3 regions of the Ancylobacter sp. GW821-FHT10E12 genome follow, and region 2 is predicted to be linked to each of the others. Evidence: predicted binding sites of a transcription regulator. Region 2 holds the regulator's gene; each other region holds the start of a gene.
What was found. Region 2 encodes LexA, which represses DNA repair genes until DNA is damaged. Its sites were predicted from a motif close to TGTTCNNNNTGTGTTCNG; they were not measured.
Positions count from the first base shown of each region.

Region 1: the regulator LexA is predicted to act here: its motif matches at 2,997-3,014, upstream of AC1RU4_RS07740 (ImuA family protein).
Region 3: the regulator LexA is predicted to act here: its motif matches at 5,434-5,451, upstream of AC1RU4_RS05605 (DNA recombination protein RmuC).

Region 1 covers NZ_JBXASN010000004.1:319,672-329,257, forward strand. The annotation lists gene AC1RU4_RS07725 (monovalent cation:proton antiporter-2 (CPA2) family protein) at 1-1,145, shown strand, start outside; partial or broken gene AC1RU4_RS07730 (DUF924 family protein) at 1,219-1,341, shown strand; gene AC1RU4_RS07735 (alpha/beta hydrolase) at 1,371-2,783, opposite strand; gene AC1RU4_RS07740 (ImuA family protein) at 3,018-3,830, shown strand; gene AC1RU4_RS07745 (Y-family DNA polymerase) at 3,715-5,325, shown strand; gene AC1RU4_RS07750 (error-prone DNA polymerase) at 5,322-9,017, shown strand; gene AC1RU4_RS07755 (hypothetical protein) at 9,301-9,444, opposite strand; gene AC1RU4_RS07760 (GntR family transcriptional regulator) at 9,441-9,586, opposite strand, start outside.
Region 2 covers NZ_JBXASN010000024.1:9,327-18,912, reverse strand. The annotation lists gene trpD (anthranilate phosphoribosyltransferase) at 1-258, shown strand, start outside; gene trpC (indole-3-glycerol phosphate synthase TrpC) at 267-1,082, shown strand; gene moaC (cyclic pyranopterin monophosphate synthase MoaC) at 1,088-1,588, shown strand; gene AC1RU4_RS24180 (molybdopterin molybdotransferase MoeA) at 1,585-2,823, shown strand; gene hpxZ (oxalurate catabolism protein HpxZ) at 2,883-3,281, shown strand; gene AC1RU4_RS24170 (GntR family transcriptional regulator) at 3,400-4,098, shown strand; gene atzF (allophanate hydrolase) at 4,379-6,208, opposite strand; gene lexA (transcriptional repressor LexA) at 6,412-7,131, shown strand; gene AC1RU4_RS24155 (ComEC/Rec2 family competence protein) at 7,400-9,586, opposite strand, start outside.
Region 3 covers NZ_JBXASN010000003.1:299,554-309,139, forward strand. The annotation lists gene AC1RU4_RS05565 (quinone-dependent dihydroorotate dehydrogenase) at 1-1,022, opposite strand, end outside; gene AC1RU4_RS05570 (DUF952 domain-containing protein) at 1,019-1,366, opposite strand; gene AC1RU4_RS05575 (S24 family peptidase) at 1,521-2,144, shown strand; gene AC1RU4_RS05580 (YMGG-like glycine zipper-containing protein) at 2,241-2,501, opposite strand; gene AC1RU4_RS05585 (peroxiredoxin) at 2,692-3,327, shown strand; gene AC1RU4_RS05590 (GNAT family N-acetyltransferase) at 3,426-3,869, opposite strand; gene fmt (methionyl-tRNA formyltransferase) at 3,869-4,798, opposite strand; gene def (peptide deformylase) at 4,833-5,381, opposite strand; gene AC1RU4_RS05605 (DNA recombination protein RmuC) at 5,482-6,660, shown strand; gene AC1RU4_RS05610 (LysR family transcriptional regulator) at 6,856-7,755, shown strand; gene AC1RU4_RS05615 (DUF1328 domain-containing protein) at 7,988-8,161, shown strand; gene AC1RU4_RS05620 (sigma-70 family RNA polymerase sigma factor) at 8,380-8,934, opposite strand; gene AC1RU4_RS05625 (NepR family anti-sigma factor) at 8,931-9,176, opposite strand; gene AC1RU4_RS05630 (response regulator) at 9,377-9,586, shown strand, end outside.

The DNA of each region.
Region 1 (9,586 bases), on a different contig from region 2:
TCGATCCGCTGTTCCGCGTGCTTGGCAAGGCCAAGGCGCGCGAGGTGATGACGGCGGCGGCACTGCTGGTGGTGCTCGGCGCGGCGCTCGCCATGCAACTCGGCGGCCTGTCCATGGCGATGGGCGCCTTCCTCGCCGGCGTGCTGCTGTCGGAATCCACCTTCCGCCACCAGCTCGAGGCCGATGTCGAACCGTTCCGCGGCATCCTGCTCGGCCTGTTCTTCCTCGGCGTCGGCATGGCGCTCGACCTGTCGGTGATCGTCGCCAACTGGCGCCTGATCGTCGTCTCCGTCGTCTCCTACATGCTCCTGAAAATGCTCGGCATCTATGCGGTGGCACGGCTGTTCCGCGCCGGCCATCGCGAGGCGGTCGAGCGCTCCGTGCTGATGGCCCAGGGAGGCGAATTCGCCTTCGTCCTCTATGCGGCAGCGACCTCGGTGGGGCTGATCAGTGGCGAGGACAACGCCATCCTCACCGCCATCATCATCGTCTCCATGGCGCTCACCCCGCTCGGCATGATGCTGCATGACCGGCTGATGCCGAAGCCCGCGCCGTCGATGGAGGGGGTGGAACTCGTGGACAGCCTGTCGGCGAGCGTGCTGCTCATCGGCTTCGGCCGCTTCGGGCAGATCGTCAGCCAGCCGCTGCTCGGCCACAACTGCTCGATCTCCATCATCGATACCGATACCGACGCCATCCGCAATGCCCGCGATTTCGGCTTCAAGGTGCATTATGGCGACGGCCTGCGGCTCGACATCCTGCACGCCGCCGGTGCCCACGATGCGCGGGCGATCGTTATCGCGGTCAACGACCGCGAGGCCAGCCTGAAGATCACCGAACTGGTCAAGTCGGAATTTCCGCTGGTGCCGGTGCTGGCCCGCGCCTTCGACCGCGAGCACGCCATCGAGCTGATCCAGGCCGGGGTCGATTTCCAGATCCGCGAAACCTTCGAATCGGCGCTGGCGCTGGGCGAGAAGACGCTGGCGCTGATGGAGGTCGACGAGGAGGAGCGCGCCCGGGTGATGGCCGAGACCCGCCGCCGCGATGCCGACCGGCTCGCCATCGAGATTACCGGCGGCATCTATGCCGGGCGTGACCTGATCCACGGCAATACGCCGGCGGCACAACCGAAGGCATCGTCCTGACCGTGGTATCAGCCGACGCGCAGAGGGCGATCGCCGCGGTGGTCGGCTTCTGGCGGGAGGCTGGCGAGGAGCGGCGGTGCGCCATCGAGACGTCATCCGCCGCTTCGGACGATTTCCGCACCGCAAGCGCCTTCTCGGCCGCGAGACGATACCCGAGGCGGCGGCGTTCCTGGCAGATGGCGGCTTCGCCGGCTGAGCCGCGCAAACGTCGCGGCTATCCCGCCGTCACTGCATCGCGGCCTGCGGCGCCTCCGTTGCAGGCGGAGAGCTGGCGGGCGGCGAGCTGGCAGCCGCCGGCTCCCGGCGCGGGTCACCGATCCGCCAGAACGGCCGCTGGATCTCGACCAGCATGCGGCCGGGCTCGCCGGGCCTCTTGCTATCGCGGATGAGGGCCGCGAGGTCGGCCCGCACCAGCGGATCGGAGATGAAATAGCTGTGGCCGATGAACCCGGCCCGGCCGTCGAACACGATGAAATCGGCGAAGCCCTCGGTCTGCGCACCGCTCCAGGCGACGCTCGACATCTTGCCGTCGGCCAGCTTCTTGAGCGCCATCTGCCCGAGGCGTTCCTTGCTGCCGAACAGCAGCGCCGATATGTCGAGCGCCTTGTCGTTGGGCGAGGAATAGATCGTCAGATGCACCGGGCCCTGCGACGGGAACGTCCCGTCCGGGCTCGGCTTCGAGCCGAAGGGAAGGTCGGGATCGGAGATCACTCCGAACATCTTGGTGGTCGCCACGTCGAGGTCGATATCCGGGGCGAACAGCACCAGATTGGCGATCTTGTAGCGCTGCCAGAGCGAGGACTTGCTCACATAGGTCTCGATGCCCAGCTGCTGGACGGCATTGGCCAGCACATCGGTGCCGCGGCTATGGGCGATGATGTTCACCCGCTCGACGCCCTTGGTATCGGCGAGGATACGGATCGCCTTCTTCATGTCCGGCACGGAGAATTCGCCGGATTCCCGGTCCATGTTGTAGCCCATGAAGGCGCCGCCGGTGCCGCCGGCCGGCCAGGTCAGCGCGACGCAGACGAACTCGTGGCTCAGCGTGCGGCAGATGTCGCCGGTGGAGGTCACCGCGTCGTCGAAGCTGTTGTGGTAACCGTGGATGAAGATCACCAATTCCTTGCGCCGTACGGTGGCAAGCCGGCGCGTCACCTCTGCCTGCAGGGCGGCCGCCGCCTGCTCATGCGCGCTCACCGCGCCGGGCGCACGCCGTGGCCCCTTGGGGGTCGGCTCGGCGGTATAGGGTGTCGGCGGGAACTGACCGATCTCGTTCACCGCCTCGACCTTGAGGTCGCCTGCGGAGGACCCTGCCGAGGTGGCGGGCTCCAGCTCGGCCGACCCGAAGCTGATGAAGCGCGCGCGGCCTGAGCTGTAGCTGAGACCGCCATTCGGGGCGATCGACGGTGTGCGGTCGGTGACGTAGAGCACATCGAAACCCTGCGCCGGCTTCTTCGCACCGAGCATGTCGGCCTGCGTCAACTCGGGCGACAGGGTGCCCGGCAGCTCGCCGGAAGCGCAGGCACTGAGCATCAGCGCGCAGGCGAGGCCGATCAGGCCCCGTACCCAGGCGCCCGGCCGGGTCGCAGCTGGGCTGGGTACACTGCGGCACGCGGGGGACGTTGCCGTTTCACGCATGTACCAGCACCTGTCTCTTCCGCATCCGTGCCGGCGTCATGTTCTTGGAGACATGTCCCAGGCGCCATGTATTTGTTTTATAACGCTTCCGATTATCATCGATTTTCGTACTGAGCATCCTCTTTCCTCATGCAGGCGACGTGACACGCCCAGCCGACGCACGGCGTCGGTGCAGCCCGCTCTTGACTCCGGGAGCGGAACGAGTCGCTTATAAGGAACAAAAGAGGAACAAAAATGCGTGCGACACCGAGTGTTTCCGCGCTGCGGGGGATGCTTGCCGGCCTTGAGGCGGAGCATCTGCCTGCCAGCGCCAGTTTCTTCGATCTCGGCGCGCCCGGCGCGGATGGCGCGCTCGGCGGTCCGCTCGCCTGCGGCGCGCTGCACGAGGTGTTCGCGGCCGAGAGCGGCGACATGGCGGCGGCCGCCGGCTTCGCGCTGGCGCTGGCGATGCGGGCCGCCGCCGCCCGCCCGGCGGGAGCCATGCGTCCGCTGCTGTGGATCCGGCAGGACATGGTCGACGACGAAGCCGGCCATCTCGCCGCTGAAGGCCTGCGCGCACTGGGGCTCGATCCGGCACGGCTGCTGCTGGTGCGCGCCCACGGAGGCGAAGCGGCGCTGCGGGTGGCGGACGATGCCGCGCGCTGCGCCGCGCTCGGAGCGGTGCTGGTGGAGCCCTGGGGAGAGCCGAAGGCGCTCGATCTCACCGCGACGCGCCGGCTGTCGCTGCGCGCCGGCGGCTCCGGCCTCGCCGTACTGCTGCTGCGTCCGGGCGGCTATCCCGCTCCCAGCGCGGCGGCGACCCGCTGGCAGGTGCGGGCGGCACCGTCCCGTCCACTGGCGGGCGAAGCGCCGGGCGCTCCGAGCTTCCTCGTCTCGCTGCTGCGTCATCGTGCCGGCCATGCCGGCGGTTCCTGGCAATTGGAGTGGGACCGTGAGACCTGTTCCTTCCACGACATCTTCCCGCTACCTCGCGCTGTGGTTTCCGTTCCTGCCGGCCGAGCGGCTGGCGAGGCTGCGGCGCCGACCCCCTTCCGCCGCGCCGGCTGAGGCGGGGCCGCGACCGGGCCCCGCGGGTCCCCTTGTTTTCGTCGAGCGGACGACGGGCGGGCTGCGGCTCGCCGCGCTGTCGCGGGCGGCGCGGGCGCAGGGGTTGGAGCCCGGCCTGACGCTTGCCGATGCGCGGGCTCGCCTTCCCGACCTTGACGTCGTCGAGCACGACCCCGTCGCCGACGCCGGCTTCCTGGAGCAGGTGGCGGATGATTGCGACCGCTGGACCCCGCTGGTGGCGCTCGATCCGCCGGACGGGCTGGTGCTGGACATCAGCGGCTGTGCGCATCTGTTCGGCGGCGAGGCGGTGATGCGCGCCCGCCTCATTACGCATCTCAAGGCGCACGGCCTGTCCAGCTTCGCCGTCGTCGCCGGCACGCCGGAGGCCGCCCGTGCTCCCGCCCGCTGCGGGCTCGGCGGCGTCCTCGCGCCGGGCACGGAAGCGGCGCAACTCGCCGGCCTGCCCATCGCGGCGCTGGGCCTGCCGGCCGCAACGGTGAGCGGACTGTCCCGGGCCGGGCTGAAGACCATCGGCGCCCTTGCCAAGCGCCCCGGCACCCCGCTCGCCGCCCGCTTCGGCGAGGAGTTGCTAGTGCGGCTGCGGCGCACCCTCGGCCTTGAGGATGCGCGCATCGTGCCGCGCCGGCCGTTGCCCGACTGCCTCGCCGAGCGGCGCTTCGCCGAGCCAATCGCCCGCTCCACCGATATCGAAGGCGCCCTCGCCCTGCTCGTCGAGGATGTCGGGCGGATGCTTGAGAGCCGCGGCCAGGGCGGACGCGCCTTCGAGGCCTCGTTCTTCCGCACCGACGGCGCGGTGCGCCGGCTCGGGGTGGAGACCGCCCGCCCGTCGCGCGACGGCCTCGCCCTCGCTCGGCTGTTCCGCGAGCGGCTCGACGCCCTCGCCGATCCACTCGACCCCGGTTTCGGCTTCGATCTCATCCGTCTTGCCGTACTGCGCGCCGAGCCGCTCGCCGCCGCGCAGATCGGCCTCGACGGACGCGTCAACGAGGAAGAGGAGGTCGCCGCACTGATCGACCGGCTGACCACGCGGCTCGGGCGCGAGCGCGTGCTGCGCTTCGCGCTGCGCGACACCCACGATCCCACCCGCGCCGGAATGCTGGTGCCCGCGGTCGACGCCATCGCGGGCCAATCCGGTCCGCCGGAGGACAACCTGCCCCGCCCCCTTACCCTGTTCGAGCCGCCGCAGCCGATCGACGCGCTGGCAGAGGTGCCGGACGGTCCGCCTTTGCGCTTCCGCTGGCGGCGCGTGCTGCACGAGGTGGTGCGCGCCGAGGGGCCAGAACGCATCGCGCCGGAATGGTGGCGCGGCGACCCCACGACTGCGTCGGCGGCCGAGGAGATCGAGAGCGCCGGCACCCGCGACTATTATCGGGTGGAAAACCGCGAGGGCCGGCGCTTCTGGCTATTCCGCGCGGGTCTCTACGAACGCGGCGCAGGCACGCCGCGCTGGTTCCTGCACGGGCTGTTCGCATGAGCAAGATGTCCAAAAGCAAGCTGACGACGAGCGAGGCTCGCCCGGCGCCCTTCTATGCCGAGCTCGCCGTCACCACGAACTTCTCCTTCCTGCGCGGGGCTTCCCGCGCGGCGGATCTGGTGGAAGAGGCGCTCGCGCTCGGCCATGGCGGCATCGGCATCGCCGACCGCAACACCGTTGCCGGCGTCGTGCGTGCCTACGCGGCGGTGAAGGAGGCCGAGGAGGCTTGGCGGGAAGCGTGGAAGGCGGAGCGCGGGAAGATAAGCGTCGCCGCCGGAGAGGGCAGAGCCGAGACGACCGGCGGCGAGGAAGGGGCAAACCGTGGCGAGAGGGGCCCCGAGGACGACGGCGCACCCGAGCATCGCATCTCCGCCGATCAGGACGGCAGGGCTCCAGAAGGCGGAAGCCATGCGGAAGGCTGGACGGCGTCGCTCCAGTCCGACCGGAACGAGAGCGCCACGGAGCCGGGCGGCATCGACCGCACGGATATCGGGCGCATCGGCGCCATCGATCCGTTCTCGACCCTTCCCCTCCTGCCCGAAACGGACGAAGCCGCCTTCGATGGACCGCCGCCGGCTGACGAAGCCGACCCCGATATGCCGCCTCCCCGGCCCTTCAAGCTGGCGGTCGGCGCCCGCCTCGTCTTCGCCGACGGCACGCCGGACATCCTTGCCTATGCGCAGAACCGCGACGGCTGGGGTCGGCTCTGCCGCCTGCTCACGGCCGGCAACATGCGCTCCGGGCGCAAAGGCGACTGCGAGCTGCGGCTGGACGACCTCCTCGCCGATGCCGGCGGGCTGTCGCTCATCCTCATGCCGCCGCGCCGTGCCGAAGGGCTCGACGTCCTGCTTTCGCGCCTGCACGAAGCGGCGCCGGGCGCTCTGTGGCTCGCCGCCGACATGCCGCGCCGGGGCGACGACCGCCGCCGCCTCGCCGGACTCAAGGCCAGCGCGCAGGCAGCCGGCGTGCCGCTGCTGGCGGTCAATGACGTGCTCTACCACCACCCGAGCCAGCGCGACCTGCAGGATGTGCTCACCTGCATCCGCCACGGCACTACCATCGAAACCGCCGGCCGGCTGTTGGAGGCCAATGCCGAGCGGCACCTGAAATCCCCGGCCGAGATGGCGAGGCTGTTCCGCGAGGCGCCGGAGGCTCTGGAGGAAACCCGCAACTTCCTGGCGCGGATCGACTTTTCGCTCGACGAGCTGAGATACGAATACCCGGAGGAGCCGGTGCCGCCCGGCCACACGCCGCAGGGCTGGCTGGAAGAGCTGAGCTGGCGCCGCGCCGGCCTGCGCTATCCGGCTGGCATTCCGGCAAAGGTCGAACATCAACTCGGGGAGGAGCTAAAGCTGATCGCCGAGCTCGGCTACGCCCCCTATTTCCTGACCATCCGCGACATCGTCGATTTCGCCGAGCGCCGGGGCATCCTGTGCCAGGGGCGCGGTTCGGCGGCCAATTCCACCGTCTGCTACGTGCTCGGCATCACCGCGGTGAATCCGGCGGAAAACGAATTGCTCTTCGCCCGCTTCCTCTCCAGGGAGCGCAAGGAGCCGCCCGATATCGACGTCGATTTCGAGCATGAGCGGCGCGAGGAGGTGATCCAGTACATCTATAAGCGCTACGGCCGGCTGCGCGCCGGCATCGCGGCTACCGTCATTTCCTATCGCCAGCGCAGCGCCTTCCGCGATGTCGGCAAGGCGCTCGGCCTCACCGAGGATGTCACCGCCCGGCTCGCCGGCACGGTATGGGGCAGTTGGGGCGGCGAGATCGAGGCCGGCCGGGCGCGCGAGGCCGGGCTCGACCCGTCCAACCCGACCATCGCCCGCACCATCGGCCTTGCCCGGCGATTGCTCGGCTTTCCCCGCCACCTCTCCCAGCATGTCGGCGGCTTCGTGCTGGCGCGAGGCCGGCTCGACGAGATCGTGCCGATCGGCCACGCGGCCATGGAGGACCGCACCTTCATCGAATGGGACAAGGAGGACATCGACACGCTCGGCATCATGAAGGTCGACGTGCTGGCGCTCGGCATGCTCACCTGCATCCGCAAGGCTTTCGACCTGATGCGCGCGCATGAGAACGTCGATTACGGCCTCGCCGAGGTACCGGCCGACCAAGACGACGTCTACGACATGCTGTGCCGCGGCGATTCCATCGGCGTGTTCCAGGTGGAGAGCCGGGCGCAGATCAACATGCTGCCCCGCCTCAAGCCGCGGAGGCTCTACGACCTCGTCATCCAGGTGGCGATCGTCCGGCCGGGGCCGATCCAGGGCAACATGGTGCATCCCTACCTGCGCCGGCGCGCCAAGCTGGAGCCCGTGACCTACCCCTCCCCGGCCCCACCGCACGATCCCGACGAACTGAAGGAGGTGCTCTCGCGCACCGAGGGCGTGCCGCTGTTCCAAGAGCAGGCGATGCAACTCGCCATGGTCGCGGCCGATTTCTCCGATGTGGAGGCCAACAAGCTGCGCCGCGCCATGGCCACCTTCCGCAATGTCGGCACCATCAGCGAATTCCAGCACAAGCTGATCGATGGCATGAGCGCGCGCGGCTACGACCCCGCCTTTGCCGCGCGCTGCTTCGAGCAGATCAAGGGTTTCGGCGAATATGGCTTCCCGGAGAGCCATGCCGCCTCCTTCGCCAAGCTGGTCTATATCTCGGCCTACATCAAATGCCGGCATCCCGCGGCCTTCGCCTGCGCGCTGCTCAACTCCCAGCCCATGGGCTTCTATGCCCCGGCGCAGATCGTGCGCGACGCGCGCGAACATGGCGTCGACATCCGCCCCGTCGACGTCAATCACAGCTTCCACGACAACACGCTGGAACGCCGGTCCGACGGGACGCTCGCCCTGCGCCTCGGCCTACGCCAGGTCGACGGGGTTGGCGCCGCCGCGGCGGAGCGGCTCGCGGAGCGACGGGGCGAGGGCTACCCGGATATCGAGACCCTCGCCCGCCGCACCCGCCTGCCGGTCGCCGTGCTGACCAAGCTCGCGGAGGCTGACGCTTTCCGCTCCATGGGTCTCGACCGGCGCGAAGCCGCCTGGGCGGTGCGTCGGCTGCCGGACGATGCGCCGCTGCCGCTGTTCGCCGCGGCCGATGCGCGCGAGCTCGGCGAGGAGGCGGATGTCGGGTTGCCGTTCATGCCATTGCCCGAGCAGATCGCCGTGGACTACCAGACCACGCGACTGTCACTGAAGGGCCATCCCATGGGGATGCTGCGGCCGGTCTTCGCCCGCGAGGGCGTGCTCGCCAGCGCCGAGGTGGCGGCGAGCCGCGACGGCGCCCGGATACGTACCGCCGGCATCGTGCTGGTGCGGCAGCGGCCCGGCAAGGGCAACGCCGTCTTCATGACGCTGGAGGACGAGACCGGCATCGTCAATGTGCTGCTCTGGGCGCGGCTGTTCGAGCAATATCGCGCGCAGGTGATGGGCGCCCGGCTCGTGATGGTGGAAGGTCGGGTGCAGAAGAGCCCGGAAGGCGTGGTGCATCTGATGGGCGAGCGGGTGATGGACCGCACCGCCGAGCTCTCCCGCCTGTTCGACGACCCCCGCAGCGTGCCGGCGCCGCATGTCGACCCCGACGAGGACCCGCGGCTGAAGCCCCAGCGCGAGCATCTGCTGCAAGGACGGCGCTCCACCCAGGGACACCCGCGTCAGGTGCGCCTGCTGCCGAAATCGCGCGATTTCCATTGAACCGCGCGACGGCGCCCCTCATGCGTTCGCCGGCTGCGGGAGTTCGCGCAGTGCCGCCACCTTATGCGCCAGCCGCGCCGCCCGGCGAACGTGTGATCAGCAAGACCTGCGGAAAGATAGCCGGCGTTTAATCTGTCGTCGGCGTCTGTCCTATCCAACGGGTCGGCAATGCAAACCGCTGGAAGAGTCTCCCAGCGATCGCCGGCCGACAAGACGCATGAATCGACGCCACCCTTCACCGCGATCTTCTTAATTTAATAGCCGGCTATATGATACACCGGCGTTATACGCACCTCATCGCCGAACAGGCCCCCTGTGGAGCCGGCACCCGGTCGATATGGCCGGCATCGATGCCGGTATCGGCGGTGACATGCAGCACCTCCTCCGACGGCGCATCGTTGCCGATGCCGGCGAAGACCTTGGTCACGTGGAGGCGGCGGGAATGGCGGTTTCAGTACGGAACGGGCCGAATTCGATCGACCGCAGCAGGGTGGCGCGAGCGGTGCGCAGATGTTTGCGCAGGCGCGCGTCGATCATCCGTTGATCGCGGCTGCGCAACGCCTCGATAT
Region 2 (9,586 bases):
ATCGCCAAGGCGAGCCCCGAGGCGCTGAAGGGCGGCGACGGCACCGCCAATGCGCTGGCGCTGCGCGGCGTGCTCGCCGGCGAGAAGAGCGCCTATGCCGACATCTCGCTGCTGAATGCCGCGGCGGCGCTCGTGGTGGCCGGCAAGGCGGACGAGCTCGGCGCCGGGCTGGAGATCGCCCGCGCCAGCCTCAGGGGCGGCCATGCGGAAGCGGCGCTGGAGCGGCTGGTGGCCGTCTCCAATGTCGTGGAGGAGTGAGAAGAGCCATGGCGGATATCCTGGAGAAGATCGGCGCCTACAAGCACGTGGAGATCGCGGCCGCCAAGAAGGCCGTGCCCCCCGGCGAGATCGCCGCCCGCGCCGCCGCCGCCCCGCCGCCGCGCGGCTTCCTGAAGGCGATCGAGGCGAAGATCGCCGCCGGCGGGACGGCGCTGATCGCCGAGATCAAGAAGGCGAGCCCGTCCAAGGGCCTGATCCGGCCGGACTTCGACCCGCCGGCATTGGCGAAGGCTTATGAAGCAGGTGGCGCCGCCTGCCTCTCGGTGCTCACCGACACCCCCTCCTTCCAGGGCGCGCCGGAATTCCTCACCGCCGCACGGGCCGCCTGCTCGCTGCCCGTGCTGCGCAAGGATTTCCTCTACGACACCTACCAGGTGATGGAGGCGCGCGCCTGGAGCGCCGACTGCATCCTCGTGATCATGGCCTCGGTGGACGATGCCTGCGCCCGCGACCTCGTCGACGCCGCGCACGGCCTCGGCATGGACGCGCTGGTGGAGGTGCATGACGAGGCCGAGCTCGACCGCGCGCTCGCGCTGCCGGCGCGGCTCATCGGCATCAACAACCGCAACCTGCGCACGTTCGAGGTCACGCTCGCCACGTCCGAGCGGCTGGCGCCGCGCGTGCCGGCCGACCGCATCATCGTCGGCGAGAGCGGCATCTTCGCGCCGACGGACATCGCCCGGCTGGCGGCGGCCGATGTCCGCGCCATCCTCGTCGGCGAGAGCCTGATGCGGCAGGCGGACGTGACGGCGGCGACGCGCGCGCTGCTCGCCGGCCCCGTGCTCGCCCGCGCGGCGGGATGAGCCGCATGGGCGCCCCCCACGACCCGCCCGCGCTCTCCCATCTCGACGCCAGCGGCGCCGCCAACATGGTCGACGTCGCCGACAAGGCGGTGACCGACCGCATCGCGGTGGCCGAGGGCAGCGTGGTGATGCTCCCCGAGACGCTGGCGCTGATCGAGGCCGGCAATGCCAGGAAGGGCGACGTGATCGGCACCGCCCGCCTCGCCGGCATCATGGCCGCCAAGCGCACCCATGAGCTGATCCCGCTCTGCCACGCGCTGCTGCTGTCCAAGGTGGCGGTCGAGATCGAGGCGGACGCGGCGCTGCCGGGCCTCCGGGTGCGGGCGAGCGTGCGCACCGCCGGACAGACCGGGGTGGAAATGGAAGCGCTGACAGCGGTTTCCGTCGCTTGCCTCACCATCTACGACATGGCCAAGGCGGTCGACCGCGGCATGCGGATCGAAGGAATCCGGCTGCTGGAGAAGGCCGGCGGCCGCTCCGGCCGCTGGCAGGCGGACGCCTCGTGAGCCCGCTGCTGCCGGTCGAGGCGGCGCTGGAGCGCCTGCTGGCGCAGGGTGCGCCGCTGCCGAGCGAGACGGTGGCGCTCGAGGCCGCGCTCGGCCGCGTGCTCGCCGCGCCGGTGGTGGCGCGACGCACCACGCCGGCGCGCGACGTCTCGGCGATGGACGGCTACGCGGTGCGGGCCGCCGACGCGACGATCGGCGCGGTGCTGGCGGTGATCGGCGAATCGGCGGCCGGCCGGCCTTATCCCGGCACGGTGCGGCCCGGCGAGGCGGTGCGGCTGTTCACCGGCGCGGTGGTGCCGGAGGGCGCCGATGCCGTGGTGATCCAGGAGGACACCGCGCGCGCGGGCGACCGCGTCGAGATCCGCGAGGCGGCGAGCGTCGGCCGCCACATCCGCAAGGCGGGCGGGGATTTCCGCGCCGGCGAGACGGTGCTGGAAGCCGGACATCGGCTGCGCGCGCGCGACCTCGCCTTTGTCGCCGCCTGCGACTGCGCGAGCGTGAGCGTGCATCGCCGGCCGCGCGTGGGGCTGCTGTCGACCGGCGACGAGCTGGTGCGCCCCGGCCAATGGGCCCAGGGCCTGGGCGCGCAGGACCATCAGGTGATCCTGTCGAACATCTACGCCGTCGGCGGCCTCGCCCGCCTGGCCGGCGCCGAGGTGGTCGATCTCGGCATATTGCCGGACCGGATGGACGAGACCCGCGCGGGCATCCGCGCCGCGCTCGATTCCGGCCTCGACGTGCTGGTGACCACGGGGGGCGCCTCGGTGGGCGACCACGACCTCGTCGCGCCGGCGCTGACCGCCGAAGGCGCGAGCCTCGCCGTGCACAAGATCGCGCTGCGTCCCGGCAAGCCGCTGATGTTCGGCCGCTTCCCCGAGCCGCGCGCGACCCACGTGCTGGGCCTGCCGGGCAACCCGGTCTCGGCCTATGTCTGCGGCCTCATCTTTCTGCGCCCGTTGCTGCGGCTTCTGCAGGGCGAGGCCGGAATCGGCGGGCTTGGTCTCGTGCCGGCCGAGCTCGGCGCCGACGTGAAGGCCAACGACCACCGCATGGATTTCATGCGGGCGCAGATCGTCGGGCGCGGGCCGCGCGGGCCGGTCGTGCGGCCGATGCCGGTGCAGGATTCCTCGATGCTCGGCCTGTTGTCCCGCGCGGACGCGCTGCTGGTGCGCCGGCCGAACGCCCCGGCCGCAAAGTCCGGCGCGGATTGCGAAATTCTGCCGCTGGAGGATTGACCCCGCGCCCGGCAGCCTATGTGCTGGCGTCCGGGCGAGGTGCGGGAGTTTTCGCGGCGATGGACATCAATATCCCGGAGGTTCTGGCCGAGGTCGAGGCGGCGTTCGCCCGCTATGAGCACGCGCTGGTGACCAACGACGTCGCCGCGCTGGACGACCTGTTCTGGGACGATGCGCGCACCATCCGCTATGGCGGCGGCGAGAATCTCTACGGCATCGACGCCATCCGCGCCTTCCGGGCCGCCCGCTCGGCCGTGGGGCTGGAGCGCACGCTCGACCGCACCGTCATCACCACCTATGGAAGCGACATGGCGACCGCGGCGACGCTGTTCCGCCGCGCCGCCGTCCCCGGCAAGGTCGGCCGGCAGATGCAGACCTGGATGCGCACCGACGGGGGGTGGAAAGTCGTCGCCGCCCATGTCAGCCTGATCGCCGATTCCGAGCCGAGCCCGCGCTGAACCCATGATGCCCGCGCAGAACCCATGACCCCCCGCGCAGAACCCATGACCCGACCCCTCGCCGATCCCGCCGCGCTTCTGTCCGCCTCCCTGCCGGCCGCCGGCCGGCAGGACTGACATGTCGCTCCCCGACAGCCCCGCCGCCCTCGCCGGCCCTGCCGGCATGCCCCGGCTCGGGCGCAAGACCCGCGCCGAGGACATACGCGAGCAGGTCGCCGACGAGATCACCCGCGGCCTGCTGCCGCCGGGCACCATGCTCGACGAATCGGCGCTCGCCGCGCGGTTCCGCGTTTCCCGCACCCCGGTGCGCGAGGCGATCCGCGAGCTGGCCGCCTCCGGCCTCATCGACACCCGCCCGCATCGTGGCGCCGTGGTGGCCCGCCCCAGCTTCGAGCGGCTGCAGAACATGTTCGAGGTGATGGCCGAGCTGGAGGCGCTATGCGCCGGCCTGTGCGCGCAGAACATCACCCCGGCCGAGCGGCGCTCGCTGGAGGCCCTGCATGCCGACATGGGCGAGATGATGCGCGCCGGCGACTTTTCCGCCTATCGCGAGGCCAACGAGCTGTTCCACACCTCGATCTATGCCGGCGGGCACAACGACTATCTGGTGGAGCTGACGCTGGCGACGCGGCGGCGGCTGTCGCCGTTCCGCCGCGCGCAGTTCCGCGCGCTCGGGCGCCTCGCGCTGTCGCACCACGAGCATGACCGCGTCACCACCGCCATCCTGCGCGGCGACCGCGACGGCGCGGCGAGCGCCATGCGCGACCATATCGAGATCGTTCACAACGCATATGAGAAATATGCGCAAATGATCTGAAATATAACGGCTTTTATATTTTGAACCACCGGTGAGCCGCGGCCTGGCTTCGTCATCCCGGACGGTCCGCAGGACCGATCCGGGATCGCGCGGCAATCGGTGAGCGATCCCGGCTCTCCGCTGCGCTGCGGCCGGAATGACGGAACGAACGGCGCGCGGCATGTGGTGAACGGCGCGCGGCATGCGATGTCGGGGCGGCCGATATGCCGATGTCGCGCTACCCTTCACCCCGTCCCCCGGCGCGGAGGGAAGGCGTCGGCCCGCTCGGTCTGGCGAACGCCTACTCCGCCGCCGGAATGCCCGCCGCCTGCCGCTGGCGCTGCTCGTCGGCGAGGAAGGCCCGCCAGCCGCCGAAGCCGGTAATGTCGCGGGCGCCGCGCGCGGCGATGCCTTCCAGGACGAACCCCTTCACCCGGCTGCCATCCTCCAGCCCCACCGTGGCGATGCCGAGCGGGGCGGGAATGGCGTCGACGAAGCGAGCGAAGGCCTCGGCCGGCAGCGCCCAGATCTCGCATTCCACCGGCCCGCCGCTGCCCGGCTCGACGCGCAGGAGGCCCGGCCGGCGCACCCGCCCCTCCGGCAGCGCGTAGAGGCGGTAATCGGCACTGGTGCGCGCGCGGCGCAGGAACACCCCGCCGGCTTCCAGCAACTCGCCGTTGAGCGGCAGGCCGGAGAGATGCGCGCCGAACAGCGCGATCTCGTGGAAGCCCGCCCCGGCGCGCGGCGCGGCGGGCGGCATCTGCGGCAGCGGCCGGCCGGTGGCGCCCATCGGCAGGTCGGTGGCGGCATGGAAGGCGGCGGCGATGGCGGCGAGATGCGCGTCGCGCCCGGCGGCTCCGAGCAGCGTCACGCCCACCGGCGCGCCGTCCGGCCGCATGCCGGAAGGGACCGAGATGCCGCACATGTCGAGCAGGTTGACGAAATTGGTGTAGACGCCGAGATGGCTGTTGAGCCGCACCGGATCGGCCAGCATTTCCGCCACCGTATAGACGGTCGGCATGGTCGGCACCATCAGCGCGTCGCAGCCCTTGAGGCTCGCCTTCGCCTTCACCGCCAGCTCGACGCGGCGATAATGGGCGCGGAAGGCGTCGACGGCGGTGCGGCGCCGACCCTCCTCGATGATGGAGCGCACCACCTCGTTGAAGCTGTCCGGCCGGGCTTCGAGGAACGGCCCGACGGCGGCGTAGCGCTCGGCGACCCAGGGGCCGTCATAGAGCAGCTTCGCCGTCTCGTAGAACGGCTCCATGGCGATCTCGACGATCTGCGCCCCGAGCGAGGCCAGGCGGGCGATGGCCTGGGTGAAGGCGGCATCCGCCTGCCGGTCGCCGAAGAACACCCGGTCGTCCGGCCGCGGCACGGCGATGCGCGGCGCGGCGGGAATGGCGCCGGGCGTGCCGAGCGGCAGCGGGCGGGAGAACGGATCAGCCTCGTCCTCGCCGGCCATGACGCGCAGCGCCGCGAAGGCGTCGTCGACGGTGAGCGCGAACACCGAGATGCAGTCGAGCGTGCGGCACGCCGGCACCAGCCCGGCGGTGGAGACCAGGCCGAGGCTGGGCTTGATGCCGACGATGTTGTTCAGCCCGGCCGGGATGCGGCCCGAGCCGGCGGTGTCGGTGCCGAGCGCGAAGGGCACCAGCCCCGCCGCCACCGCGACGCCGGAGCCCGAGCTCGACCCGCCCGGCACCAGGTCCGGCCGCACCGCGTTGCGCGGCGTGCCATAGGGCGAGCGGGTGCCGTTCAGCCCGGTGGCGAACTGGTCGAGATTGGTCTTGCCGATGACGACGGCTCCGGCACGGCGCAGCCGGGCGACGGCGGTGGCGTCGCGGGCGGCGACATAGGCGAAGTCCGGGCAGGCGCAGCTGGTCGGCAGGCCGGCGACGTCGATATTGTCCTTCACCGCGAAGGGAATGCCGTAGAGCGGCAGGCTCGCCGGGTCGCGCCCCTCCAGCGCCGCCACCTGCTCGGCAAGCTGGTCGGCGCTCATCAGGGCGGTGAAGATGGAGGGGTCGGCATGCCGTTCGATCCGCTCCAGGCAGGCCGCGACCGTGCGGGAAGGGGTCGAGCGGCCGGATCGATGCGCGTGGAGGATTTCGGCAAGGCTGACGGTCAACACGACGACTCCCGGCTGAGCGAAGGGAAGAAAATGCATGTCACTTAGGCAAGATGGATGCCATTGCATACACTAGCCAGAAGCCGCTTTGGCGTCGACCGCTTAGCGGTTTATTTACGCATTGTGGAACACAAAAAGAACGGATAGTGTTTGTTCGTGATTTGTTTCATTTTCGACCCGCACCGGGGGACGGACTTCCGCCAATGCTCACCCGCAAGCAACACGAACTGCTCCGCTTCATCCATGAACGCCTGAAGGAGACCGGCGTCCCGCCCTCCTTCGAGGAAATGAAGGATGCGCTGGACCTGAGGTCGAAATCCGGCATCCACCGGCTGATCACCGCGCTGGAGGAGCGCGGCTTCATCCGCCGCCTGCCGAACCGGGCGCGGGCGCTGGAAGTGATCCGCCTGCCCGAATCCGTGCAGAGCCCCGCCGCCGCCGCCAAGCCGGCGCGGAACTTCGCGCCCAGCGTGATCGAGGGCAGCCTCGGGCGCTCCCGCCCCGCCCCGCCGCCGGCCGAGGACGATGACGACGTGAGGCGCCCGGTCGCGGTGCCGCTCATGGGCCGCATCGCCGCCGGCTCGCCGATCTCCGCCATCCAGTCGCGCAGCCAGACCATTTCCATGCCGGCGGAAATGCTGGGCGGCGGCGAGCATTTCGCGCTCGAGGTCCGCGGCGATTCGATGATCGAGGCCGGCATTCTCGACGGCGACCTGGCGCTGATCCGCCGCGCCGACAGTGCCGAGACCGGCGACATCGTCGTAGCGCTGATCGACGACGAGGAGGCGACGCTGAAGCGCCTGCGCCGCAAGGGCGCCTCCATCGCGCTGGAAGCCGCCAACCCCGCCTATGAGACCCGCATCTTCGGACCGGACCGCGTGCGCATCCAGGGACGTCTCGTCGGCCTGTTCCGGCGGTATTGAGCGGGACGATGATTCGGCGCGCCGTTCGGGGCGGCAGATTGCCGTTCAGGGCCGGGGTTTCCCGAGCCAGGGCTTTTCGAGACGCGTGCCCCCGTAGGGGCGTATGCGGCGTCGACGGCCGCCGGGATGGTCGCGCGGGGTTCGTCGCGGAAGGTATGGCGTCTGCCGGCCGGCAGACGCGCCGACCCGCTATTCTCAAGGCTGGCCGGCGTGCCGCCGCTATCCGCTGCGGTCCGGCCGATGGGACCGGATCACGGACCGGGGAGCATCACGGCACGTCGTCTGCCTCCGGCGCGGTTCCCGCGGCCGTGCCGCCGCCCTCTTCCGCCACTGTGCCGGCGAAGGGCGTGACAGAGGATTGGGCGGAGGCGGCGGACGCAGGCATGCGGCCGGGGAGCCGCGAGGTGCCGGCCGCTTCACCCGATGCTGTCGCCGATGGCGCAGCCAGTGCCTTCGCCGCTCGCTTGTCCGCGACGGCGGCGGGTAGCCAGGGTCGCGTTCCCGCTGCCGGGCGGGCCTCGATCCGGCGCCAGGACCCGTCCGGCTCGGCGATGAAGGCCGATCCCGCGCCCTCCCCCGTCGGTCCGATTTGCACCACCTGCGCCGCGCAATCGGCCGGGGCGGTGAAGCGGGTGACGATCAGCGCCGCCCGCCGGCAATCGTCGGTCAATGCGGCGCGGTCGAGCGGATAGGCGACCAGCCGGCCATCGCGGGCCGGCAGCGTGCAGCCGACCGGATCGCAACGCGCCGCCGCCGGCAATGTCGCGCGAGGTTCGGCTGCCGTAACCGCAGTCGGCCCCTCCGTTGCCACAACAACGCCACCGTCCGCAGACGACATCGATGCTCCGGGCACCGGACCGGCACCGGCGATCCGATCGCCCGCCAAGGCACCCGGCACCGCCGTTGGAGGTGCGCCCATCGCCACCTTGCCGGTCATCGCCGATTTCGGTGCCCCGGCTCCGGAAGTGGCGTCGACGGCTCGATTTCCCGGTGCGACCGTCGCGGCCGGCCGGCCCGTCCCTGCGGACGTGTCGCCGGGTGCCGCCGCATCCTCGGCGCCGCGCAGGCCCTCCGCCGACAGCCATTGCTGCACGGCGAAGCGATCGGTGAGGCCGCGCGGCCGGTCGCCCATGAACGCCAGTCGCCCGTCCGGCCCGCGCACCGCCACCGTCCTTGCCTGCGCGTCCACCAGCACGTCGGCGGGCCGCGCCGTCAGCATCGGCACGGCCGCCGCCGCGGCAAGCACCACCGCGGCAAGGGCGAGGCGCGTGCGCAGCAGGCAGGCAGCGACGAGCGCGAGGCTGATCAGGACGAGGCTGGCGAGCGGCATGGCCCGCACGCCGCCATCGGCGCCCGGCAGCGCCGCCACCGCGCGGGCGACGGCGTCCATCGCCTCGATGCCCCATCCCATCAGCCGCCAGGCCGGCCCGTCCCAGCCGAACGGCATCAGCAGCGTGCCGATCAGCCCGGCGGGCATGATGGCGAAGCTGACCAGCGGCGTCGCCGCCATGTTGGCGATGAGGCTTAGCGGCGCCAGGCGCTGGAAATGGAAGGCGGCGAACGGCGCCGTCGCCAGCCCGGCGGCCAGCGAAGTGAGCGCGAGGGCCAATGCCCAGCGCACCGGCGTGGCGGCGTACCACGGCGCGCGGCTGACGGCGGCGCCGACGAGAAAGCGTCCGCCGCGCTCATAGGCGACCACCAGCGCCAGCGTGGCGGCGAAGGACATCTGCGCGCCGGGATCGAGGATCGCCCAGGGCGTCAAGGCGAGCACGAGCAGCGCCGCCAGCGCCAGCGTGTGCAGGGTGAGCGCCGGGCGGCCGACCATCACGCCGGCGAGCACCAAGAGCGTCATCACATAGGAGCGCTGCGTCGCCACCTCGGCGCCGGAGAGCAGCAGGTAATAGCTGGCCGCCGCCAGCGCCGGCACCGCCGCCCAGGCCTTGATCGGCCGGTGCAGGGCGAGGCCCGGCCACAGCGCCAGCAGCGCGCGGGCGAGAAAGAACACCGTCGTCGCCACCAGTGCCATGTGCAGGCCGGAAATCGACAGGATGTGCGACAGGCCGGAGACGCGCATCGCCTCCTCCAGCGGCTCCGGCACCTCGCCGCGCAGGCCGGTGACCAGCGCGATCGCCACGCCGCCCGCCTCGCCCGGCAGCACCGCGCGGATGCGCGCCGCCATCGCCTGCCGGCTCGCCTCCAGCGCCGCGGCAAAGCGCAGGCCGAGACCCGGCGGTTCGGGCGACGGGGTATCCCTCACCTTGCCGACCGCATAGCCGGTGGCGCCGATGCCCTCGAACCAGGCGGCGCGGCCGAAATCGAAGCCGCCGGGATAGGCCGGGCCGGGCGGCGGCGCCAGGTCGGCGCGCACCGCGACATGGGCGCCGACCGGCGGCGGGCGCGCCGAGGACAGCGCGATGCGCACCCGCTCGGGTGGCATGGCCGGCGGCCGGTCGAA
Region 3 (9,586 bases), on a different contig from region 2:
GCGAGCGGGCGGCCCTCGCGGGCGAGATGCGCGGCCAGCCCGGCCTTGATCCGCCCGGCAAGGCCGAGCCCCTCATAGACCAGCGCCGAATAGAGCTGGATCAGGCTCGCGCCGGCCTCGATCTTGGCGAGCGCCGCCTCGGGGCTGTCGATGCCGCCGGCGCCGATCAGCGGGAAGGCCCCTTCCACCCGCATGAAGGTCTCGGCCAGCATCCGCGTCGCCAGCGGGAATAGCGGCCGGCCGGACAGGCCGCCGGTCTCGCCCCGGTGCGGCGAACGCAGGCTCAAGGGGCGGGAGATCGTGGTGTTGGAGACGATGAGGCCGTCGACCCCGCGCCGGCGCGCCACCTGCACCACCGCGTCGAGATGCGCGAGCGCGAGATCCGGCGCGATCTTGAGGAGCAGCGGTACTCCCGGCGCGGCGCCGTCGCGCGCCTCGATGACGCGGGCGAGCAGGTCGTCGAGCGCCCGCTCCTCCTGCAGGTCGCGCAGCCCCGGCGTGTTGGGCGAGGAGACATTGGCGGTGAAATAGGAAGCAAGTCCGGCAAAAGCCCTGACGCCGTCGACATAGTCGGCGACCCGGTCGGTGGCTTCCTTGTTCGCCCCGACATTCACCCCGACGATGCCGGGACGCCCGCGCCGCGCGACGAGCCGCGCCTTCGCCGGGCCATGGCCGCCGCTGTTGAAGCCGTAGCGGTTGATCACCGCACGGTCCTCGGCGAGGCGGAAATTGCGCGGCCGCGCATTGCCCGGCTGCGGCCGGGGAGTGATCGTGCCCACCTCGACGAAGCCGAAGCCGGCGCCCAGCATGGCGTCCGGCACCTCCGCCTCCTTGTCGAAGCCGGCGGCAAGGCCCACCGGGTTGGGGAAGGCGAGACCGAAGGCCGCGACCGCGAGGCGCGGATCGTCGGCCGGCGCCGGGGAGGCCGGCAGGCAGGAAAGCGCGCGGATGGCGAGGCCGTGCGCCGTCTCCGGGTCGATCAGCCGGGCGAACGGCAAGGCGAGGTCGAGCAGCGCGCTCATTCGAGCTCTCCGAACATGTGCGCGCCGTCGGGGCCGAGCGGCAAGTCGCGGACGAAGGCGACGGCGGCGAGCGGCAGCGGCGCATGGAGATGCGGGAACAGGTCGCCGCCGCGCGAGGGCTCCCAGCGCAGCAGCGCCGGATCGAGCGCCTCGACGCGGACCGCCGCCAGCACGAGGTCGCCCTGGCCGGCGAAGTGCCGCGCCGCGGTCTCGCGCACCTGCGCGGCGGTGGAGAAGTGGATGAAGCCATCCGCCACATCCACCGGAGCGCCGTCGAAGCGGCTCTCCGCCTCGGCGCGCGCCCACAGCGAACGCGGAGAGACCTTGTAGATGAAGCCGGCCATGAGCGCTCCCGCCTCGCGCCCGCGAGGGGGCGCTCCCCGCGGCTGTAACCTCGCGTGACTTCCGTTGCAAGCGGTACTGGACGCCTCGGACATTAGGGTATAATTCCTAATCACAGATTGCATCGATCTCGCCGAATCACGTCTGGATTGCATCATGCTGACCCACGCCCAGATCTGGCGAGCGGTGGACCGGCTCGCCGAGCGTCATGGCCTGACAGCATCGGCGTTGGCCAAGCGCGCGGGGCTCGACGCCACCACCTTCAACCGCTCCAAGCGCGAGGCGCCGGACGGACGGCCGCGCTGGCCCTCGACCGAGAGCATAGCCAAGATCCTCGCCGCCACCGGCGCCAGCCTCGACGATTTCATGCATCTGGTGCAACGCCCGCGCGGCAGCCGGGCTATCCCGCTGATCGGTTTCGCCAAGGCGGGGAACGGCGGCTATTTCGACGACGCCGGCTTTCCGGTCAGCGACGGATGGGAGGAGGTCGTGTTTCCCGACATCGGCGACGAGCATGCCTATGCCCTGGAAATCACCGGCGATTCGATGATGCCGCTCTATCGCGACGGCGACGTCGTCGTCGTCTCGCCGGCAGCGCCGGTGCGGCGCGGCGACCGGGTGATCGTCCGGACGCGCGACGGCGAGGTGCTCGCCAAGGAACTCAAGCGGCGCACCGCCCGGACCGTCGAACTGCGCTCGCTCAATCCCGAGCACCCCGACCGGGTGCTGCGCGAGGACGACATCGCCTGGATCGCGCGGGTGCTGTGGGCAAGCCAATAGGCGGGAAATCGGCGAGCGGGAGATCGGCGGGTCCCGACATGCGAACGGCCCCGCGAGGGGGCCGCCCGGCCTTCGGATGCGCTCGCCGTCTGCAGATCAGCGGCAGGGCACCCTCACGGTCTGGCCATAGGCGTTGCGGGCATAGCAGTCGCCCGGCGACGTCGCCGCGCCGATCACCGCGCCGGTGCCGGCGCCGACCGCCGCACCGACCGCGGCGCCGGTGCCGCCGCCGGCAATGCCGCCGATGATCGCGCCGGTGCCGCCGCCGATCAGCGCCCCGCCCGTGGCGCGGCGCTCGGTGGTGGTACAGGCGGCGAGGCTGAGCGCGACAGCGGAAATCGCAAGAATCTTCAACATGATGTTTTCTCCAGAACACCCGGCAGACAGGACCGAATTCCGATCTCTCTAACCCCGGCACCAGGTTTTGGTTCCCTCCGTAAGATACCATATGACCTTGCGGCGGCCTTGCGGCAGCTTCCCACAAGGTCTATTGTGATTTCTCGTTTATCAACATGATAATCATGTTGTTTTGTCTTGGAGCCTTCCCATGTCCATCCGGCTTGGCGACGTCGTACCCGATTTCGAAGCTCAGACCACCGAGGGACCGATCCGGTTCCATGAATGGCTCGGCGATTCCTGGGGCGTGCTGTTCTCGCACCCGAAGAACTTCACCCCGGTCTGCACCACCGAGCTCGGCCAGGTGGCCCGGCTGAAACCGGAATTCGACCGCCGCAACGTCAAGGTAATCGGCCTGTCGGTCGACCCGCTCGACGCCCATGCCAAATGGTCCGACGACATCGCCGAGACGCAGGGCTACGCGCCGAACTTTCCGCTGATCGCCGACGAGGACCGCAAGGTCTCCGACCTGTACGACATGGTGCACCCGAACGCCTCCGACACCATGACGGTGCGCTCGGTATTCGTCGTCGGGCCGGACAAGAAGCTGAAGCTCTCGCTCACCTATCCGGCCAGCGCCGGGCGCAATTTCGACGAGATCCTGCGGGTGATCGATTCGCTGCAGCTCACCGCCACGCATTCCGTCGCCACCCCGGCGAACTGGAAGAATGGCGACGACGTCATCATCGTCCCGTCGGTGAGCGACGAGGCGGCCAAGGAGAAGTTCCCGCAGGGCTGGAAGACTCTGAAGCCGTATCTGCGCGTCGTCGCCCAGCCGGGGAAGTGACCCGCGCGGGCTCATGCCGCCACGCAAGGGCGGGCGCACCGCGAGGCGCGTCCGGGGAACATGTTCCGCGCAGGATGCGGCGCTCCCGCGCCGCGGCCTCACGCGCCGGTGAGCTTGCGGTACTGGATGAAGCCGGTGCGCTCGGCGACGGCATTGTAGAGCCGCTGCGCCGTGGCGTTGGTCTCGTGCGTCAGCCAATAGACCTTCGGGCCGCCCTTCGCCGCCGCCTCGGCATGGACATGCTCGATCAAGGCGCGGCCGAGACCCTTGCCGCGCAGGCGGCCATCGACGAACAGATCGTTGAGATAGCAATAGTCGCCCACGCTCCAGGTGGAGCGGTGGAAGATCCAGTGGGCGAGGCCGACCGCCCGGCCATCCTCGTCGAAGGCCAGCGCAGCATGCATCGGCTCGGCCGGATCGAGCAGGCGCCGCCAGGTGGTCTCGGTCACCGCCGGGGGCAGCTCCGCCTCATAGAAGGTGAGATAGCCCTGCCACAGCGGCAGCCATACGTCATAGTCGTCCGCCTGCACGCCCCGGATCATCACGTCACCTCGTCGCCAGCTGTCAGCGCATTGCCGCGCAGGAATTCCTCGGCCGGCATGGCCCGGCTGCCGGCCTTCTGCACCTCGACGAGGCGCACCGCGCCCTCGCCGCAGGCGATGGTGAGGCGGTCGTCGAGCACGGTGCCGGGCGCGGCGCTGGACGATGCCTCGACCTCGCCGCGCGTCGAGCGCAGCACCTTCACCCGCACCCCGCCCATGTCGAACCAGGCGCCGGGGAAGGGCGACAGCCCGCGAATGTGGTTGTGCACCTCGGCCCCGGAGCGGCTCCAGTCGATGCGGGTCTCGGCCTTGTCGATCTTGGCGGCATAGGTGACGCCCTCCGCCGGCTGCGGCGTGAAGCCGAGCCCGCCGCGCTGCAGCGCCGCCAGCGCCCGGCCCATCAGGTCGGCGCCGATGATCATCAGCCGGTCGTGCAATTCGCCGGCGGTCATGTCGGCGCCGATCGCCACCCGCTCGACCAGGCCGACCGGGCCGGTGTCCAGCCCCGCCTCCATGCGCATCACCGCGACGCCGCTCTCGCGGTCGCCGGCCATGACGGCGCGCTGGATCGGCGCGGCGCCGCGCCAGCGCGGCAGCAGCGAGGCGTGGAGATTGAGGCAGCCGAGGGAAGGCACGGCAAGGATCGCCGGCGGCAGGATGCGCCCATAGGCGACCACCACCGCGACATCCGCCTCATGCGCGGCGAAGGCGGCCGCCGCCTCATCGCCCTTCAGCGACGCGGGATGCAGCACGGGAATGCCGAACTGCCCGGCGGCGCGGTGCACCGGCGAGGGCACGAGGTCGAGCCCGCGCCGCCCGCCCGCCGCCGGGGCGCGGGTATAGGCGGCAACCACCTCGTGGCCGGCGCCGACGATCTCCGCCAGCGTCGGCACCGCGAAGTCCGGCGTTCCCATGAAGACGATGCGCATGCGCTCTCCCGGCCGGTTGCGCCCGGATGCGGCCTCAGGGCCGGCCGCGATCCTTGGCGGCCTTGGTGAACTTCTTCACCACGCGGTCGCGCTTGAGCTTGGAAATATGGTCGATGAACAGCACGCCGTTGAGATGGTCGATCTCGTGCTGCACGCAGGTGGCGAGAATCCCGTCGGCGTCGATTTCCTGCGTCTCGCCGTTGAGGTCCATGAAGCGCACGCGCACCCGCGCCGGCCGCTCGACATCCTCGTAATATTCCGGGATCGACAGGCAGCCTTCCTGATAGACCGACAATTCCTCGGAGACCGAGATGATTTCGGGATTGATCAGGGCGATCGGATCCTTCTCGCCCTCGTCCTCGCCGTCGCTCTCTTCCTTGGCGCGGCGCTTGCCGACATCGATGGTGACGATGCGCTCGGGCACGCCGACCTGGATGGCGGCGAGGCCGATGCCCGGCGCGTCGTACATGGTCTCGAACATGTCGCCGACGATGTCGCGCACGCGGGCATCCACGCGCACGACCGGATCGGAGACGAGGCGCAGGCGGCTATCGGGAATGATGACGAGCGGGCGGACGGACATGCGCGGGAGATAAGCGACCGCCGCGCGACGGTCAACGGGAGGCACGCGGCGATGTTCTCTTTTCGTTCGCGTAATTGGTAAAATCTGCTAGAAGGGCGGCATGGACCAGCTTCTGTTCGTCGTCGGCAGCCATCCCGTCACGCTCGCGGAAATCGTGGCCGGCTGTGCCGCGCTCGCCTTCCTCCTGCTGCTCGCCGTGCTGGTCGCGGTGTCGCGGCAGGCGCGCCTGCGCGCCGACGAGGCGGAAGAGCAGGCCCGGCGCGCCGACGAGCTGGAGGACCGGCTGATCCACCTCGCCCGCACCCAGTCGGAAACCGCCGGCCGCGTGCAGTCCATGACCGAGATCCTCGCCCAGCGGCAGGGCGAGCTCGCCCGCGCGGTGGCCGAGCGGTTGGACGCCACCTCGCACCGCATGGGCGAGAGCCTCGCCCGCGCCAACGAGGCGACGCACGAGAACCTGATGAAGCTCAACGAGCGGCTCGCCCTGGTCGACCAGGCGCGCGCCAGCCTCGGCGAGCTCTCGGGCCAGGTGATGAGCCTGCGCGAGACGCTGTCCAACAAGCAGGCGCGCGGCGCCTTCGGCGAGGGGAGGCTACAGGCCATCATCGCCGACGCCCTGCCGAGGGACGGCTTCGCCTTCCAGCACACGCTGGCGAACGGTCGCCGCGCCGACTGCGCCATCTTCCTGCCCGGCGACCGGCGCCCGCTGCTGGTCGATTCGAAGTTCCCGCTGGAGGCGATCACCGCCTTCCGCGAAGCGCCGAGCGCGGAGGCGCGCAAGCAGGCCGAGACCCGGCTGAAGCAGGATGTCGGCAAGCACATCACCGACATATCCGAGCGCTATCTGGTGCCGGGCGAGACGCAGGACATCGCCCTGATGTTCGTGCCCTCGGAATCGGTCTATGCTGAGTTGCACGAGCATTTCGACGACACCATCCAGCGCGCCTTCCGCGCGCGGGTGGTGCTGGTCTCGCCCTCGCTGCTGATGCTGGCGGTGCAGGTGGTGCAGGCCATCGCCAAGGATGCCCGCATGCGCGAGCAGGCCGATCTCATCCGCGCCGAATGCGGGGCGCTGGTGGCGGACGTGAAGCGGCTGCGCGAGCGCGTCGGCAACCTCGCCAGGCATTTCGGCCAGGCCGGCGAGGATGTCGCCCAGGCGCTGGTCTCCGCCGACAAGATCGCCCGGCGCGGCGGGCGCATCGAGCAGCTCGAATTCGATGCCGGCGCCGGCGAGCCGGCCGAGCCCGCCACCCCCGACTTGCGCGGCGCGGCGGAATAGCGCCGGCCATCATGGCCGCGCGGAGCATGGCGGGAACGACGCGACGTCATCGCGCGACGAGACCGCGCGCCGCCGGATACACCGCCGCCGGCGGGCCGGGCCACCTGCCGATATCGAGTTTTTCAACTGTCTAATTCGCAAGTGCTATCGATTCTGATAGAGAAGCTTTATCGCTCTCTCGTCGGAAGTACCCGTTTGATCGACCGTTTCGAATTGCTGCTCGCCCTCGCCAAGGAACGCCATTTCGGCCGGGCGGCCGAATCCTGCGGCATCACCCAGCCCACCCTCTCGGCCGGGCTGAAGCAGCTGGAGGAAGCGCTCGGCGTGCGCCTGGTCGAGCGCGGCTCGCGCTTCATCGGCTTCACGCCGGAAGGCGAGCGGGCGCTGGAATGGGCGCGGCGCATCATCGCCGATACCCGCGCCATGCGCCAGGAGATCGCCAGCCTGCGCAAGGGGCTGAGCGGCCATCTGCGGATCGCCGCCATCCCCACCGCCATGCCGATGCTCAGCGAATTGACCACCCCGTTCCACCAGAAGCATGCCGATGTCCGCTTCACGCTGATGTCGGCGACCTCGAACGAGGTGCTGCGGCTCATCGAGAATCTGGAGGCCGATGCCGGCGTCACCTATCTCGACAACGATCCGCTCGGCCGGGTGAAGACGGTGCCGCTCTACAAGGAAACCTATCGTTTCCTCACCTCGGTGAACGCCCCGCTCGGCGACCGCCAGCGGGTGAGCTGGGAGGAGATCGGCCGCGTGCCGCTCTGCCTGCTGACCCCCGACATGCAGAACCGCCGCATCGTCGACCGCCAACTGCGCGAGGCCGGCCATGCCGTCATGCCGATGCTGGAGGCCAATTCCACCATCGCGCTGCTGTCGCATGTGCGCACCGGCCACTGGTCGAGCGTGGTCGCCAAGGCGCTGGCCGACGTCTTCGCCTTCCCGAACTCGATCCGCTCCATCCCCATCGACGAACCGGAGATCGTGCACCAGATCGGCCTCGTCGCGCTCGACCGCGAGCCTATGACGCCGATCGTCGCCGCACTGATCGCCGAGGCGAAGGCCGTCGCGCCGGGGCTGACCATGCGGCTCTAGAGCCGGCATTCCTGGTCGACGAGACCCGGACCCGGCTGCCGCGGAGCCCCTTCCCGGCACGCCGAGCGGAGTGTCGCCAGCACGTCCCGAATCTCGCCGAAGCTCATCGCGCCGCGGCACGACACGGGAACTTAGCCGGCCGTGTACCGTTTAATCGGAAAGGCGGCAGGAAAGCCGCCCGCGCGTCAGCCAGGACCGCCTGCCGGCCGTCCGCAAGTTCGGAGTTTCTGTCATGCTGGGATGGGCCCTCACCTTTCTCGTCATCGCCCTCATCGCCGCCGTGCTCGGTTTCGGCGGCATTGCGGGAACCGCGATCGAGATCGCCAAGATCATCTTCTTCGTCGCCATCATCCTGTTCGTCATCTCGGCGGTGATGGGCATGCTGCGCGGCCGGCGGGCGCCCTGACGCGGCATTCGCCGTTCGGGACCGCAAGGCGCGGCCGGATCCGGCGCGACGCGAAGACGCCTCCGCAACCATGCGGAGGCGTTTTTCGTGAAGAAGCGACGCGATCACGGTCGGTGAACGAGATGTGATCGGGCGAGACATGACAAAGCCCGCCACGCAGCGCGGCATTCCCCGCCCGGCGACATCATCTCAGGTGCAGCAACAGCGTTGAAAAAGCACTAGAGCCGTTCGTTGACGGCAAGGGCCACGCCCACCGGCCGTTCGGGAGCCAGATCCTCGGGCGAATCGATGGCGAGCAGCTCGCCGAGGCGGTTGCGGGCACGATTGACCCGGCTCTTGATGGTGCCCACCGCGCATTGGCAGATTTCGGCGGCTTCCTCGTAGGAGAAGCCCGACGCACCGACCAGCACCAGCGCCTCGCGCTGGTCCGGCGGCAGCCGGTCGAGCGCCATGCGGAAATCCTCGAAGTCGAGATGGCTGTTCTGGTCGGGATTGGTGGTCAGCGTGGCGGCGAAGGCGCCGTCCGGGTCCGGCACCTCGCGGCGGCGCTTGCGGTATTCCGAGCGGAACAGGTTGCGCAGGATGGTGAACAGCCAGGCCGACAGGTTCGTGCCCGGATTGAAGCTGTGAATGTTGGCAAAGGCGCGCAGCAGCGTTTCCTGCACCAGGTCGTCCGCCTTGTCGACGCTTCCGCTCAGCGAGATCGCGAAGGCTCGCAGGTTGGGAATCGCGCCGATGATCTCGTCACGCAGCCCGGGGTCGAATGTGCTCACGAACCGCTCCCTCCCCCCGGCTTGCCGCCGGTGCGGCCCGGCGGTTGGTCGAGCTGCGACAACAGGTCGAGAAAGCGGTTCGGAATCCCCTGTCGAACCACGTCGTCATACATGGCGCGCAGATGCTGACCGATCTTGGCCTGGATGTCGCCATCCAGCGTCGTTCCCAGCGCGCCAAGCGGGCTTGCAGGCAATACGTCGCCCCTCACGCCCCGCCCCTCGTTTTCGTCTTCCGTCGTCATCTTGTCTTTTCCCGACATCGAGCCTCGCAAACCGCTTGGATAGGAGCCTCCGTCGCATCATGCTGCTGATAACGGGCGATGAGCGAACGGGTTCCAGCCTTGATGAAAAATTGGAACCGAATATTTCGCGTACCCGGGAACCTTGCGCCGGCTACTGCGTTGACCACCGCTTTGCCTAACGCATATTCGGGGAGACGCGTGTGAGCACTTCACAAACTGTCGCGCAGCATCTGCCGTTCCTGCGCCGTTACGCCCGCGCGCTCAGCGGAAGCCAGACCGCCGGCGACGCCTATGTGACGGCCCTTCTCGAAACCCTCATCGCCGAACCGTCGATTCTCGACAATCCCGCCGGCCCACGCATCGCGCTCTATCAGCTCCTCACGCGGCTCTGGAACTCGGTGACGCTGAAC